Regions from separate parts of the Solibacillus sp. R5-41 genome, predicted to be linked through region 1. Evidence: a T-box and tRNA genes for the amino acid it is inferred to sense, from the RefSeq annotation. Region 1 holds a T-box; the other holds one or more tRNA genes.
The links. A T-box is a leader RNA that pairs with one kind of tRNA and senses whether it is charged. The one in region 1 lies ahead of trpS (tryptophan--tRNA ligase), so its partner is inferred to be a tRNA-Trp.

Region 1 (6,510 bases):
TTACAGGTGGGGCAGAAGCGCCGATTGTGACAATGGCCATTGCTGGTTTTAGTTCAAACACAGCATTATCATTAAACCCAGATGTCAACACAGCTTCTCGTCCATTTGATAAAAATCGTGATGGCTTCGTTATTGGTGAAGGTGCAGGGATTTTAATTTTGGAAGAGTTAGAGCATGCTAAAGCGCGCGGTGCGAAAATTTATGGTGAAGTAGTCGGCTATGGTGCGACTGGTGATGCCCATCATATTACAGCGCCAGCTCCAAATGGTGAAGGTGCTGCACGTGCAATGGCGATGGCATTAAATGATGCAAACGTTGCACCAGAACAAGTTGGTTATATTAATGCACACGGTACAAGTACACCATATAACGATTTATTCGAAACGCAAGCGGTGAAAACTGTATTTGGTGAGCATGCCTACCAATTGGCAATGAGTTCAACAAAAAGTGTAACCGGCCATTTATTAGGTGCAGCTGGTGGTATTGAGGCAATCTTTACGTTAATGGCGTTAAAAGAGGGTATTTTACCACCGACGATGAATTTACATGACCCAGATCCGGAATGTGATTTAGATTATGTTCCGAATGAGGCACGAAAAGCATCGATTGAATACGCATTAAGCAATTCTTTAGGCTTTGGCGGTCATAACGCTTGCCTATTATTCAAAAAATATTCAGAAGCTTAATTTCCTAAAAGAATGTACTTATGAAAATGAAAAACAACGTGCACAGTCATGATGCACGTTGTTTTTTCGTATAGTTGTACAAAGGATGGTGTCAATCGCACGCTTTGTCATATTTTTATTTTGTTATGGAATTTGTGTCATGTCCGTTAGTAATATCATCTTGTACTTAAATTACCGCACACTCGGTTATTCATGGCGTGCTGTATTGTTGTACATATTAAATAGTGTAGAAATTTATTTAGCGATTAGTACTTTAGGGATTATGTTTATCGTCGTTTTCTCCCTAACCCCATCGCGTTCTCCATTTTCTTAAGCGTTTTTGAAGCAATAGCATTTGCTTTTACAGCACCTTCATCTAATATGGTATCAAGTTCTGGTGAATCAATTAATTCGTTATAACGTTCTTGAATAGGCGTTAAATGAGTAATTACCGCTTCTGCAACACCAGCTTTAAAATCACCGTAACCTTTACCTTCGTATTTCTTTTCTAATTGTGGGATGGAAATACCTGATAATGCAGATTCGATTGTTAATAAATTTGAAACACCTGGTTTGTTTTCAATATCGAATTTTACAATACCTTCAGAATCCGTTACCGCTGACTTAATTTTCTTTTCAATTTCTTTCGCTGTATCAAGTAGACGAATTGTTGCCTTTAAGTTTGGATCAGATTTCGACATTTTTTTCGTAGGCTCTTGCAACGATTTAATGCGAGCGCCTTCTTTTGGTAATTGAATATCTGGAATCGTTAATACATCATTGTAACGTTTATTGAAGCGCTCGGCTAAGTCACGAGTTAATTCGATATGTTGCTTTTGATCATCTCCAACAGGTACGATCTCCGTATTGTATAAAAGGATATCAGCGGCCATTAACGGCGGATAAGTTAGAAGTGCTGCGGAAACAGATTCTTTTCCGTGTGATTTATCTTTAAATTGCGTCATGCGCTCCAACTCACCAATTGATGCGACACATTGTAAAATCCATCCTGCCTGAGCATGTGCAGGTACTTCGGATTGAATGAATAGTGTTGATTTAGTTGGGTCAATCCCTACAGCAATATACATTGCAGCTAATGAGCGAATATTTTTACGTAGCTCTAAACGGTCTTGTGGAACGGTAATCGCATGTTGATCAACGATGCAGTAAATCGCATTCCCCTCATCCTGTAGTGCAGGGAATTGTTTAATCGCACCGATGTAATTGCCTAGTGTAATCGTTCCTGTTGGCTGTACGCCTGAAAAAATGGTTTTCATAAAAATACCTCCTCGAATTTGGACAAAATAAAAACATCATGCGTCCTCTATTAAAAATAGAAGGGACGAATGATGTAAAATCCGCGGTACCACCCAGCTTGCCAAAAAATTAGCCACTCTTCTTCGTAACGTGAAGATTCGAGCTTTACTACTGAGAAAATGGTTCATAAAGCTAACTCGGAAGTCCATTCCATTTAATGAATGATCTGTTCGCACCGTCCACAGACTCTCTTTACATTCTGGATTAAATGTACTACTCTTCGTCATCGTTTTTCATAATATTGAAAGTGATTATATCGTACATTTTAGAAAAATTGCAAATGTTTTCTTTCTTTTTTTGAATAAAAAACATTAAAAATGGTAATAGTAAGATTACTGAAAAGTTTTCATTAGGATAATTCCTTTGAACTGATACTTTTTTCTCAATTGATTTTTATAATTGAGAAAAAAAGGTTGCAATGGACGTTTTCAGAATCCGCGTTGTAGGTATTTTTTGATGTAACACATAAATGCTATAGGAAATGTGTTTTTTAGAGAAAAAGTGTGCATATTTTTTTGGTGTAAACCTGTGTTTATTTATTGACAATGTATATTCAAACGGTACCTTTTCCTGTATAATGGAAGCATAATCTTAAATTAAATTAATTCTAAATTAACGATTAATTCGTCAACATTTGATTTAATGAGGAGAGGGAGTGAGACAATGTTAGTAACATTATTTACTTCACCAAGTTGTACTTCATGTCGAAAAGCGAAAGCATGGTTAGAAGAGCATGATATCTCGTATACAGAACGTAATATATTTTCTGAACCACTTACAATAAGTGAGATCAAGGAAATTTTAAGTATGACAGAAGATGGCACAGATGAAATTATTTCAACGAGATCAAAAATCTTCCAAAAACTAAATGTAGATGTAGAAAATTTACCCCTACAACGGTTATATGAGCTTATTCAAGAATATCCAGGATTATTACGTCGTCCGATTATTTTAGATAAAAAACGATTACAAGTAGGTTATAACGAAGATGAAATTCGTCGATTCCTACCTCGTAAAGTTCGTGCTTACCAACTACAAGAAGCGCAGAGAATGGTTAACTAAATAAATTTTATGACAGATGTTACTCATGCAAATTTGCTGCTGTAACATCTTTTTTTATCCTGCATTAACTTGCTTCAGTATTCATTTCCCACCGAATATATGTCAAGTGTGTCCTTCAATCAGTGGGGGTTCAAATCTCGAGTGAATAAGGGGTGCTAAAGCTAAGAGCGCCGCCTCCTGCAGCAACGCCTGTGTATCAACATGGTGTTAACACAAAGCCCCCAGCGGATGCTACCGATTTTTTTAGCTGTTCAAAAAAATTTGGACAAGAGTTAGCCTCGGCGTAATTGATTAAATGGAGTAAGGTCCCAACTACTTACTTTGAATAGAAAAACAACAATTACCTAAAAAAATCGAATAAATGTCCAATTTGAATAACTCCTTAAATAATGGAAATGAAAAGATTCAATCTTGATTTCTATGTGAAGGTACAATACAATTTCAAGTATTCAAATAATTTCGGCTCAACAATGTTTTTCCTTTTCATTTTGATGCAATCCATCATACAATAGAATTATAGATATCCTACTTCTGTAAAATAGGGTATTTAGCTCAGTTTTTGTAGAGCAGTATGGATTTGCATTGCACTTTAAGTGAAATAAATTTGGTTATTTTTCGTTCAGTAGAAAAATTGACTGGACGCAATTACACGCCGAGGTGTAATTGATAATACAATGTGTAGTTCTATGAGTGACTGTGAAAGGAGTTGAAGTCTAATGGACATCGAACGCATTAATGAAAATACGTTAAAACTTTTTATTACGTATAGTGATATCGAGGATCGCGGCTATAGTCGTGAGGAAATTTGGTATAATCGTGCAAAAGGGGAAGAACTTTTCTGGGACGTTATTGGCGAGGTTAATACGGAAGATTACTTTGATTTAGAAGGTCCTATTTGGATTCACATAAATGCATCTGAAGTTGGCTTAGAAGTTGTAGTAACACGCGCATCTGTCAATAATGACTCCGATGCTTCATCAATGGTAGGCCCTTTTGAAGAAAGTCATGATATAGCAGACCAATTAACAGATATGGAAGAAGCGCTTTTTAATTCTCTTGGTAAATCAAGCAAAGATGAGGAACCAATTGAAAATGCACGATTCCGTTTTAAAGATATTGATGAGTTAGTTCCGCTTGCAAGACGCGCATCATTATTTGGTGTTAAGTCAGCACTGTATCAATGCGAAGGGTACTATTACTTGTTTGTAGATTTATTTGATTTAGATCAGCAAGAAGCGAAAAATATCATTGCATTATGTAGTGAATATTTATCAGCTTCTAAAATGACTATTCACCGATTGGTAGAATATGGTGAGGTTATTATTCCTGAAGACTGTTTTGAAACAGTGACAACCTATTTTTAGTACGTGAATAGATTCATTAGCTAACTGCAAACGCATGCTGTTTTGATTCATTTCAAAACGGTGTGTGTTTTTTTGTCTATATAAATTGAACTAAAGAATCCCTCTTTTAAAAATTTACCAAAAAGGGGGGCGTTGATTTACATTCTAATCCGGACGCTTTTCGCGGGCACGGCCCCTTACATTCCAATCAACTCCCTCTGTTTAAAATTCTACCAACCGAACCTTCTAATCATTTTCTTCCTAATATAATGTTAGTTTCATATTGAAATGCGATGAATATTCAACGCGCAAGTTTTACTTTTCGTTAAAAATAGTCATGCAAAATGAAACTTTGACAAAAGTAATGTTTCGTAAGTTGAAATGCAACTGTAAAATCGCTACGATGATACATAAGGAGGTGCATTATGCTCGTTGCCTTAACGGAACAACAACAACTCTATCAATTAGATCGATGGACGCCACAAGAAAAATTACTCGCGTTAAAGAAAACGACTCGGTTTTATTGCCCACAATGTAAAGCGTTGCTCATTTTAAAAGTGGGACAAATTAAAATACCCCATTTTGCACATATAAAGAAAAGTGACTGTGATACGCTGTTTTCAGAAGGGGAGTCCTATGCCCATTTATTAGGTAAGCAACATTTACAAGAGCTCTTTCAAAAACTTCAATTACAGCCAGTACTAGAACCTTATTTACCCGCCATTCAGCAACGACCCGATCTGCTTATTACAAAAGGCACGCAGAAATATGCGATTGAATTTCAGTGTAGTCGCCTTTCCTCACAATATTTCCAAAAGCGTACAAAAGGTTATAAAGACATTCAAATCATGCCAATTTGGATTATTCAAACACCCAATGAAAAATTTAAATCCCAAGGTTTAACGAAAATTTCGATTAATCATACGAATGTACAATATATTCAAACGTATAAAAATCAGCACTATTTACTAAGCTATGATGTACATAGTCGTACATTTTATTATATAAGTAATTTATTACCTATTCAGGGTCAGCAATATTTTGGTTATATTCAATCCATTTCTTTAATGAATCAAGTTTTTCCTTTTTTTGTCCCTAAAAAAATGTCCGAAAATCAATTGGAGGCAATGCTGACCCAATTTGCCGCGTATCGACTACAATTTTTGCATACAAGGCTTCTCTTAAGTCGAAAAGGGGTTAATGATTCCTTATTGCGTGCGATTTATGAACTAAAGTTAACGGCATCTAAGTTACCGAATTTTATTGGGATTCCATTATTAAATAATGAGCAATCTGAAATTTTTTGTGTAGAATGGCAACTCCAACTTTTTTATTTTATGGAGCGTCATCAATTAACACCTCAAACCTTTCATTTGAATGCGATTCCATATTTTTTAGAATGGTCAAAAATAAAAGCACATGTTAATTTGCGAAGAACCATAGAGCAATATTTAGCCGTGTTAAAAAAATTGGAGATTGAATCAATTCATAGTAAAGTTACATCCAAACAACTATTTGCTATTATATACGAGGAATTATTTGCATTTCCTGTATAAAATTGATTAAATAGATTTATAATTTAGAATTTCGTAACAATAAGGATGGGGGATATACCATATGTCTAAAAAAGTATTAACACGTAACGAAGTACCAGAGCATTTAACATGGGACTTAACATCAATTTTTGCAACAGATGATGCTTGGGAAGTTGAATTAAAGGAAGTAGAAAAATTATCAGAGCAAGCTGCCGATTTTAAAGGAAAAGTAGCTGAGAGCGCTGAAAGTTTGTACAATACTTTACAATTTAGCAATCAATTAATGGAGCGTCTTCATAAACTATATGTTTACTCTCATTTAAAGCACGATCAAGATACAACAAATAGTAAATATCAGGATTTAGATGGTCGTATTCGTTCATCAGCAGCAAAAATGGGTGCAACATGGTCATTTGTTACACCAGAGATTTTAGCGTTAGATGAAGCGACATTAGACAGCTTTGTAGCGAGCTATGAGCCACTGGAACTGTATAAACAAAGCTTAAAAGAATTAAATTTAGGTCGTCCGCATGTATTATCTGCAGAAAAAGAAGAATTACTGGCACAGCTATCAGAAGTATCTTCTGC
Region 2 (6,510 bases), 1.3 Mb from region 1:
ATTGAACTTCTAACCCATGCCCCTTAACGGGGTAGGAGACAGTGTCAGGCGGACAGTTTGACTGGGGCGGTCGCCTCCTAAAGAGTAACGGAGGCGCCCAAAGGTTCCCTCAGAATGGTTGGAAATCATTCGTAGAGTGTAAAGGCATAAGGGAGCTTGACTGCGAGACCTACAAGTCGAGCAGGGTCGAAAGACGGGCTTAGTGATCCGGTGGTTCCGCATGGAAGGGCCATCGCTCAACGGATAAAAGCTACCCCGGGGATAACAGGCTTATCTCCCCCAAGAGTCCACATCGACGGGGAGGTTTGGCACCTCGATGTCGGCTCATCGCATCCTGGGGCTGTAGTCGGTCCCAAGGGTTGGGCTGTTCGCCCATTAAAGCGGTACGCGAGCTGGGTTCAGAACGTCGTGAGACAGTTCGGTCCCTATCCGTCGTGGGCGTAGGAAATTTGAGAGGAGCTGTCCTTAGTACGAGAGGACCGGGATGGACACACCGCTGGTGTACCAGTTGTCTTGCCAAAGGCATCGCTGGGTAGCTATGTGTGGACGGGATAAGTGCTGAAAGCATCTAAGCATGAAGCCCCCCTCAAGATGAGATTTCCCATTACGCAAGTAAGTAAGACCCCTGAAAGACGATCAGGTAGATAGGTTCGAGGTGGAAGTGTGGCGACATATGGAGCTGACGAATACTAATCGGTCGAGGACTTAACCACAATTTATTGCACATTTTCAATGAAACGTTTATCCAGTTTTGAAAGAATAAAATTTATTTTTTTACTAATAAAGACTTGATTTTCATTAGTAAATACGATATAATAAATCTTGTCTTTTAAAATAGTCTAGTGATGATGGCAAAGAGGTCACACCCGTTCCCATACCGAACACGGAAGTTAAGCTCTTTAGCGCCGATGGTAGTTGGGGGCTTCCCCCTGTGAGAGTAGGACATCGCTAGGCTAACATAAAACTATTCCGAAGTAGCTCAGTGGTAGAGCAACCGGCTGTTAACCGGTTGGTCGTAGGTTCGAGTCCTACCTTCGGAGCCAATCTTCTTGGAGAGTTGTCCGAGAGGTCGAAGGAGCACGATTGGAAATCGTGTATGCGGATAACACTGCATCAAGGGTTCAAATCCCTTACTCTCCGCCAGACTATAATAGTTTTAATGGCCCGTTGGTCAAGCGGTTAAGACACCGCCCTTTCACGGCGGTAACACGGGTTCGAATCCCGTACGGGTCACCATTAAATAGTTAGTATCCAGCATGGAGGATTAGCTCAGCTGGGAGAGCATCTGCCTTACAAGCAGAGGGTCGGCGGTTCGAGCCCGTCATCCTCCACCATAAATAAATAGTATTATCGCGGGGTGGAGCAGTGGTAGCTCGTCGGGCTCATAACCCGAAGGTCACAGGTTCAAGTCCTGTCCCCGCAACCAAATGGTCCCGTGGTGTAGCGGTTAACATGCCTGCCTGTCACGCAGGAGATCGCCGGTTCGATCCCGGTCGGGACCGCCATTTATAACTTATACATAATTATGGGTCAGTAGCTCAGTTGGTAGAGCATTAGATTGAAGCTCTAAGTGTCGGCGGTTCGATTCCGTCCTGACCCACTTTATAAATTTAATTTGCCGGTGTAGCTCAGTTGGTAGAGCAACTGACTTGTAATCAGTAGGTCGAGGGTTCGACTCCTTTCGCCGGCACCATTACTCGGTGGGGTAGCGAAGTGGCTAAACGCGGCGGACTGTAAATCCGCTCCTTAGGGTTCGGCGGTTCGAATCCGTCCCCCACCACCATTTTTAATTACAGGGGCATAGTTTAAAGGTAGAACTACGGTCTCCAAAACCGTCAGTGTGGGTTCGATTCCTACTGCCCCTGCCAATTAATCAAATAGTAAACAAAATAATATAGTGGCGGTTGTGGCGAAGTGGTTAACGCACCTGATTGTGGTTCAGGCATTCGTGGGTTCGATTCCCATCAGTCGCCCCATTCTATTTTTTTTTAAAATATTAATTTTCAAGTAAGATATTATAATGGCGGTTGTGGCGAAGTGGTTAACGCACCTGATTGTGGTTCAGGCATTCGTGGGTTCGATTCCCATCAGTCGCCCCATTTCTTATAAAATTTAAATTACCTTTATTGGGGTATAGCCAAGCGGTAAGGCAACGGATTTTGATTCCGTCATGCCCTGGTTCGAATCCAGGTTCCCCAGCCATTTTTTTATATTTGCGGAAGTAGTTCAGTGGTAGAACACCACCTTGCCAAGGTGGGGGTCGCGAGTTCGAACCTCGTCTTCCGCTCCAAAACTATAAATATATAATATATGGCGGCATAGCCAAGTGGTAAGGCACAGGTCTGCAACACCTCTACCACCGGTTCAAATCCGGTTGCCGCCTCCATATACTTTAAATCGGTTATTCCGGTTTTTTTTATTCCTTTTTTTTGCTTTGCCGATATGGCGGAATTGGCAGACGCGCGCGACTCAAAATCGCGTTCCGTGAGGAGTGTCGGTTCGACCCCGACTATCGGTATATTTAGATGTTTTTTAGTCAAGATAAGAAACATTTGAAAGCCCATAAACCTTGATATATCAGGGTTTGTGGGTTTTTTCTGTTTTCAGGAATGCGATAGAGTAGAGCTAAAAACATAGAACCAGTTACAAAGATTAAGAATGTTATTTCAATTGTTCCCGCTTTACGGCTAAATGTACCATTAATAGCTGATTGTGCGCTCAATGTGATACCACCAAGTAAAGTAAATAGAATCATAAATATCCCCATCTTTTTAGACCTCCTTGTTAACTAAAATAAGCGCTATTATCATTGATGTAACAGCAAATATTTTTTCCTTATTGATACGGCCTTCCTTACTTCCGAGCCAACCATGGGTGTACAGTGTTTACGAAAGCTTTATTAATTACTGCAGTATTTTAATATTTTGGTAGATGGGAAGTGTATTTTTCCATTTACTTTTTTTGTCCCTTAATTAGAAGTTTTGTCGAAAAAATCCTGCTATTTAATAATAGTAGTATGATTTATTTAGTTTAGAAAAAATATGTGTTTAAGACTTTTCAGTTGAAAGGAGTTTCCTCATGCTCAAGAAAATGAAAATCCATCTCTTATCAACATTCTTAATAGAAAAGTTTAAGGATAATCAAATATATTCCTAACTAGGAAAGTAATAAATAAAATTAATATAGAACGACAAAAAAATAAAAAGTAAATGTGAGGTAGTCTATGGGCTTTTTCAGAAAGAAAAGTAATTCTAAAATGCATTCAAATTCTATTTCAGCTAGTCAAATGATGGAGACAAGTTCAGCAAACGAATTAAAAACAAACCTTCAAGAAAATATACAAATAATAAAAGATTCACTTGGAAAAAGCTCGGATATTATCATTAGAGAAATTCGAATTGGAAAAGAAGAAACAATTAAAGCCGGTATTTTCTATACAGATGGATTAACCGATACAACCTCATTACAAAATTTTATTTTGGAAACGCTCATGCTAGATATCAAAGGGACCGAATTACAGAAAAAGCTATCTCCTGAACAAAATCTTATTAGCATTTTAAAAGATTATGCCATGACAGTAGGAGAAATTAAAGAAATAACTAATTTTGAAGTGCTTTTTACTGGACTTTTATCGGGGGATACGATTCTTTTAATCGATGGATATGCCCAAGGTTTAATCATTTCCAATAGGTATTGGGTTGAGCGTGGAGTAACGGAAGCAACAGCCCAAGTGGTAGTAAGAGGACCCCGCGAAGGATTCTCCGAAAATTTGCGTGTAAATACCGCATTAGTTCGTAGAAGACTGAAAGACCCAAATCTCTGGATGGAATCAAAAGTTATTGGAAAACGTACGAAAACGAATGTTGCCATGATGTATATCAAAGGAATTGCAAATGATAAAATAGTGAAAGAAGTCCGTTTGCGTTTGGATAAAATAGATATTGACGGGATTCTTGAAAGTGGAAATATCGAGGAATTGATTCAGGATACACCATATTCACCTTTCCCAACTATATTCAATACGGAACGTTCGGATGTAGTAGCTGCAGCATTATTGGAGGGACGCATAGCCATTTTGGTAGATGGAACACCATTTGTCCTAATTGTTCCAGCATTATTTGTTCAATTTTTTCAATCTTCAGACGACTACTACCAACATGCGGATATTGCGAGTCTTATTAGACTCCTTCGTTTTTTTGCATTCGCGATTGCATTGCTTGCACCAGCATTATTTATTGCAATCACAACTTTTAATCATGCAATGCTACCGCCCGCACTTCTTATTAGTCTGGCAGCCCAAAGAGAAGGTGTCCCATTTCCGACATTTTTTGAAGCAGTCATAATGGAAGTTACCTTTGAAATCTTGCGTGAAGCAGGCTTAAGAATGCCACGAAGCATCGGTTCAGCTATGTCTATAGTAGGAGCATTTGTAATTGGAACAGCAGCGGTTGAAGCAGGCATAATCTCTGCTGCGATGGTAATCGTGGTTTCAATAACCGCCATTTCTAGTTTCGTTTCTCCAACTTACGACTTAGCTATCTCTGTCAGGATACTACGCTTTGGGTTTATGGCATTAGCTGCTTCTTTTGGTTTAGTAGGAATAACGATCGGTTTAATTGCTTTACTTCTGCATTTATGTAGTTTGCGTTCTTTTGGCGTGCCTTATATGTCTCCAGTAGCTCCATTTAATCTTTCCGATCAAAAGGATACGTTTATTCGCTTGCCTAGATGGAATATGTTTACACGACCTCGTCTAATCAATCAACAAAATATCGTTAGGCAACAAGATTCAGCCTCTGCAAAACCAGAGCCACCAAAAAAATAAGGAGTATGAAGGGGTTTAAAAGATGAAAAAGTGCATGTTTGTTCTCCTGATTCTTAGCCTCTTCCTTGCGGGGTGTTGGGACCGGAGGGAATTAAATGAGCTTGGCATTACGATGGCATTAGGAATCGATAAAGTAGAAGATGAATACCAAGTAACTGCTCAAGTGGTTGTACCTTCGGAAATAACGACGAAAACAAGTACTGGGCGTTCACCAGTCATCTTGTTTCAGGCGAACGGAGAAACGGTATATGAAGCCCTTCGAAAAATTACAAAGATCTCGCCTCGAAAAATATATCCTGGACATCTTCGAATGCTTGTGCTTGGTGAGGATTTAGCTGAAGAAGGTATAGCCGAATCCTTAGATTTTCTGTCAAGAGATTGGGAACTCCGATCTGATTTCTATGTTGTTATTGCTAAGGATAGGACCGCAGGGGAAGTACTGAATGTCACAACAACGATTGAAAATATACCCGCCAATAAAATGTTTAACACGCTTAAAACATCAGAAGCTTTTTGGGCTGCAACGAACGGCTTTAAATTAGATGAGTTGATAGACAATCTTATAAGTGATGGGAAGGAAGCCGTATTAACAGGGATTCTAGTAACAGGGGAACAAGAAATGGGATCAAGCAAACAGAATGTGGAATCGATTACTCCTTTTGCGCGAATTGAATATGATGGTTTAGCGGTGTTTAAAAAAGATAAACTAGTAGGCTGGTTAACTGAACGAGACGGCAGAAGGTATAATGCCGTCGTCAACGAAGTGCAAAATACTGTAACAGCTATATCTTGTCCTGAAGAGGGGAAAGCCACTATAGAGATTATTCAATTCGATTCTAAAATGAAAGGCAAAATAAACAAAGGTAAGCCTGAAGTGGATGTCAATATTAAAGTAAAAGGAAATGTTGGGGAAGTAGAGTGTCAAATTAATCTTAATGACCCAGAAACAATTGTTGAGCTACAGAAGAATACTGAAAAAGAGATGGAAGAGCTCATTAAATCGACCATTGAAACGGTACAAAGACAGTATAAGTCAGACATATTTGGATTTGGTGAAGCCATTCATCGATCTAATCCGAAAGAATGGAAAAAGATTAAAGAACAGTGGGATGAGGAATTCCCTGAGATGACAGCGAATGTTAAAGTAGACCTAAAACTTGTGCATACGGGTACAGTAGGTAATTCATTTTTAGAAGAGATAGAGGGTAGATAATCATGATAAAAAGTATAGGAATACTACTGATTGCAGCAGCCATTCTGTGGATTGAAGTTCCACCTCTCTTGGAAAAAAGATATAAAAAAGAGTTACTGGTGTTTTCAATTCTACTTGCAATTGGGGTAGGTCTAAGTATTACACTTGGATTTGAAAAACCTATTCCAAATCCACTAGATTTACTCACTATTATTTTTAAACCGCTTGATGACGTTATTTCTCATTTGTTGAAATAAAAGAACAGTGTATAGGGGAAGGTATGATATGAAATGATGCAAGACGTTAAAATAAATTCGTATCAATTTCTAGTATTAGTTATTTTATTTACGATTGGTACGAGCATCTTAACTGTACCATCAGCATTAGCAACTAACGCGAAGCAAGATGCCTGGCTTGCCGCTATATTTGGTACGGGTATAGGATTATTGGCCGTATGGCTATTCATCACTATAGCTCTTTGGTTCCCTCACCT

Region 2: it encodes a tRNA-Trp, which carries the amino acid that the T-box ahead of trpS (tryptophan--tRNA ligase) is inferred to sense. The anticodon was not compared.

The regions. Positions count from the first base shown of each region.
Region 1 is NZ_CP024123.1:721,323-727,832, forward strand. Features, by position in the region: gene fabF (beta-ketoacyl-ACP synthase II) at 1-686, shown strand, start outside; gene trpS (tryptophan--tRNA ligase) at 953-1,942, opposite strand; T-box leader at 2,001-2,218, opposite strand; gene spxA (transcriptional regulator SpxA) at 2,646-3,044, shown strand; gene mecA (adaptor protein MecA) at 3,761-4,408, shown strand; gene CSE16_RS03275 (competence protein CoiA) at 4,813-5,943, shown strand; gene pepF (oligoendopeptidase F) at 6,005-6,510, shown strand, end outside.
Region 2 is NZ_CP024123.1:3,711,934-3,718,443, reverse strand. Features, by position in the region: rRNA gene CSE16_RS18495 (23S ribosomal RNA) at 1-713, shown strand, start outside; rRNA gene rrf (5S ribosomal RNA) at 839-954, shown strand; tRNA gene CSE16_RS18485 (tRNA-Asn) at 969-1,043, shown strand; tRNA gene CSE16_RS18480 (tRNA-Ser) at 1,052-1,143, shown strand; tRNA gene CSE16_RS18475 (tRNA-Glu) at 1,162-1,236, shown strand; tRNA gene CSE16_RS18470 (tRNA-Val) at 1,259-1,334, shown strand; tRNA gene CSE16_RS18465 (tRNA-Met) at 1,352-1,426, shown strand; tRNA gene CSE16_RS18460 (tRNA-Asp) at 1,430-1,505, shown strand; tRNA gene CSE16_RS18455 (tRNA-Phe) at 1,528-1,600, shown strand; tRNA gene CSE16_RS18450 (tRNA-Thr) at 1,618-1,693, shown strand; tRNA gene CSE16_RS18445 (tRNA-Tyr) at 1,700-1,783, shown strand; tRNA gene CSE16_RS18440 (tRNA-Trp) at 1,795-1,868, shown strand; tRNA gene CSE16_RS18435 (tRNA-His) at 1,901-1,976, shown strand; tRNA gene CSE16_RS18430 (tRNA-His) at 2,024-2,099, shown strand; tRNA gene CSE16_RS18425 (tRNA-Gln) at 2,128-2,202, shown strand; tRNA gene CSE16_RS18420 (tRNA-Gly) at 2,216-2,290, shown strand; tRNA gene CSE16_RS18415 (tRNA-Cys) at 2,313-2,386, shown strand; tRNA gene CSE16_RS18410 (tRNA-Leu) at 2,437-2,518, shown strand; gene CSE16_RS22090 (DMT family transporter) at 2,537-2,767, opposite strand; gene CSE16_RS18395 (spore germination protein) at 3,224-4,825, shown strand; gene CSE16_RS18390 (Ger(x)C family spore germination protein) at 4,848-6,038, shown strand; gene CSE16_RS18385 (hypothetical protein) at 6,041-6,274, shown strand; gene CSE16_RS18380 (GerAB/ArcD/ProY family transporter) at 6,308-6,510, shown strand, end outside.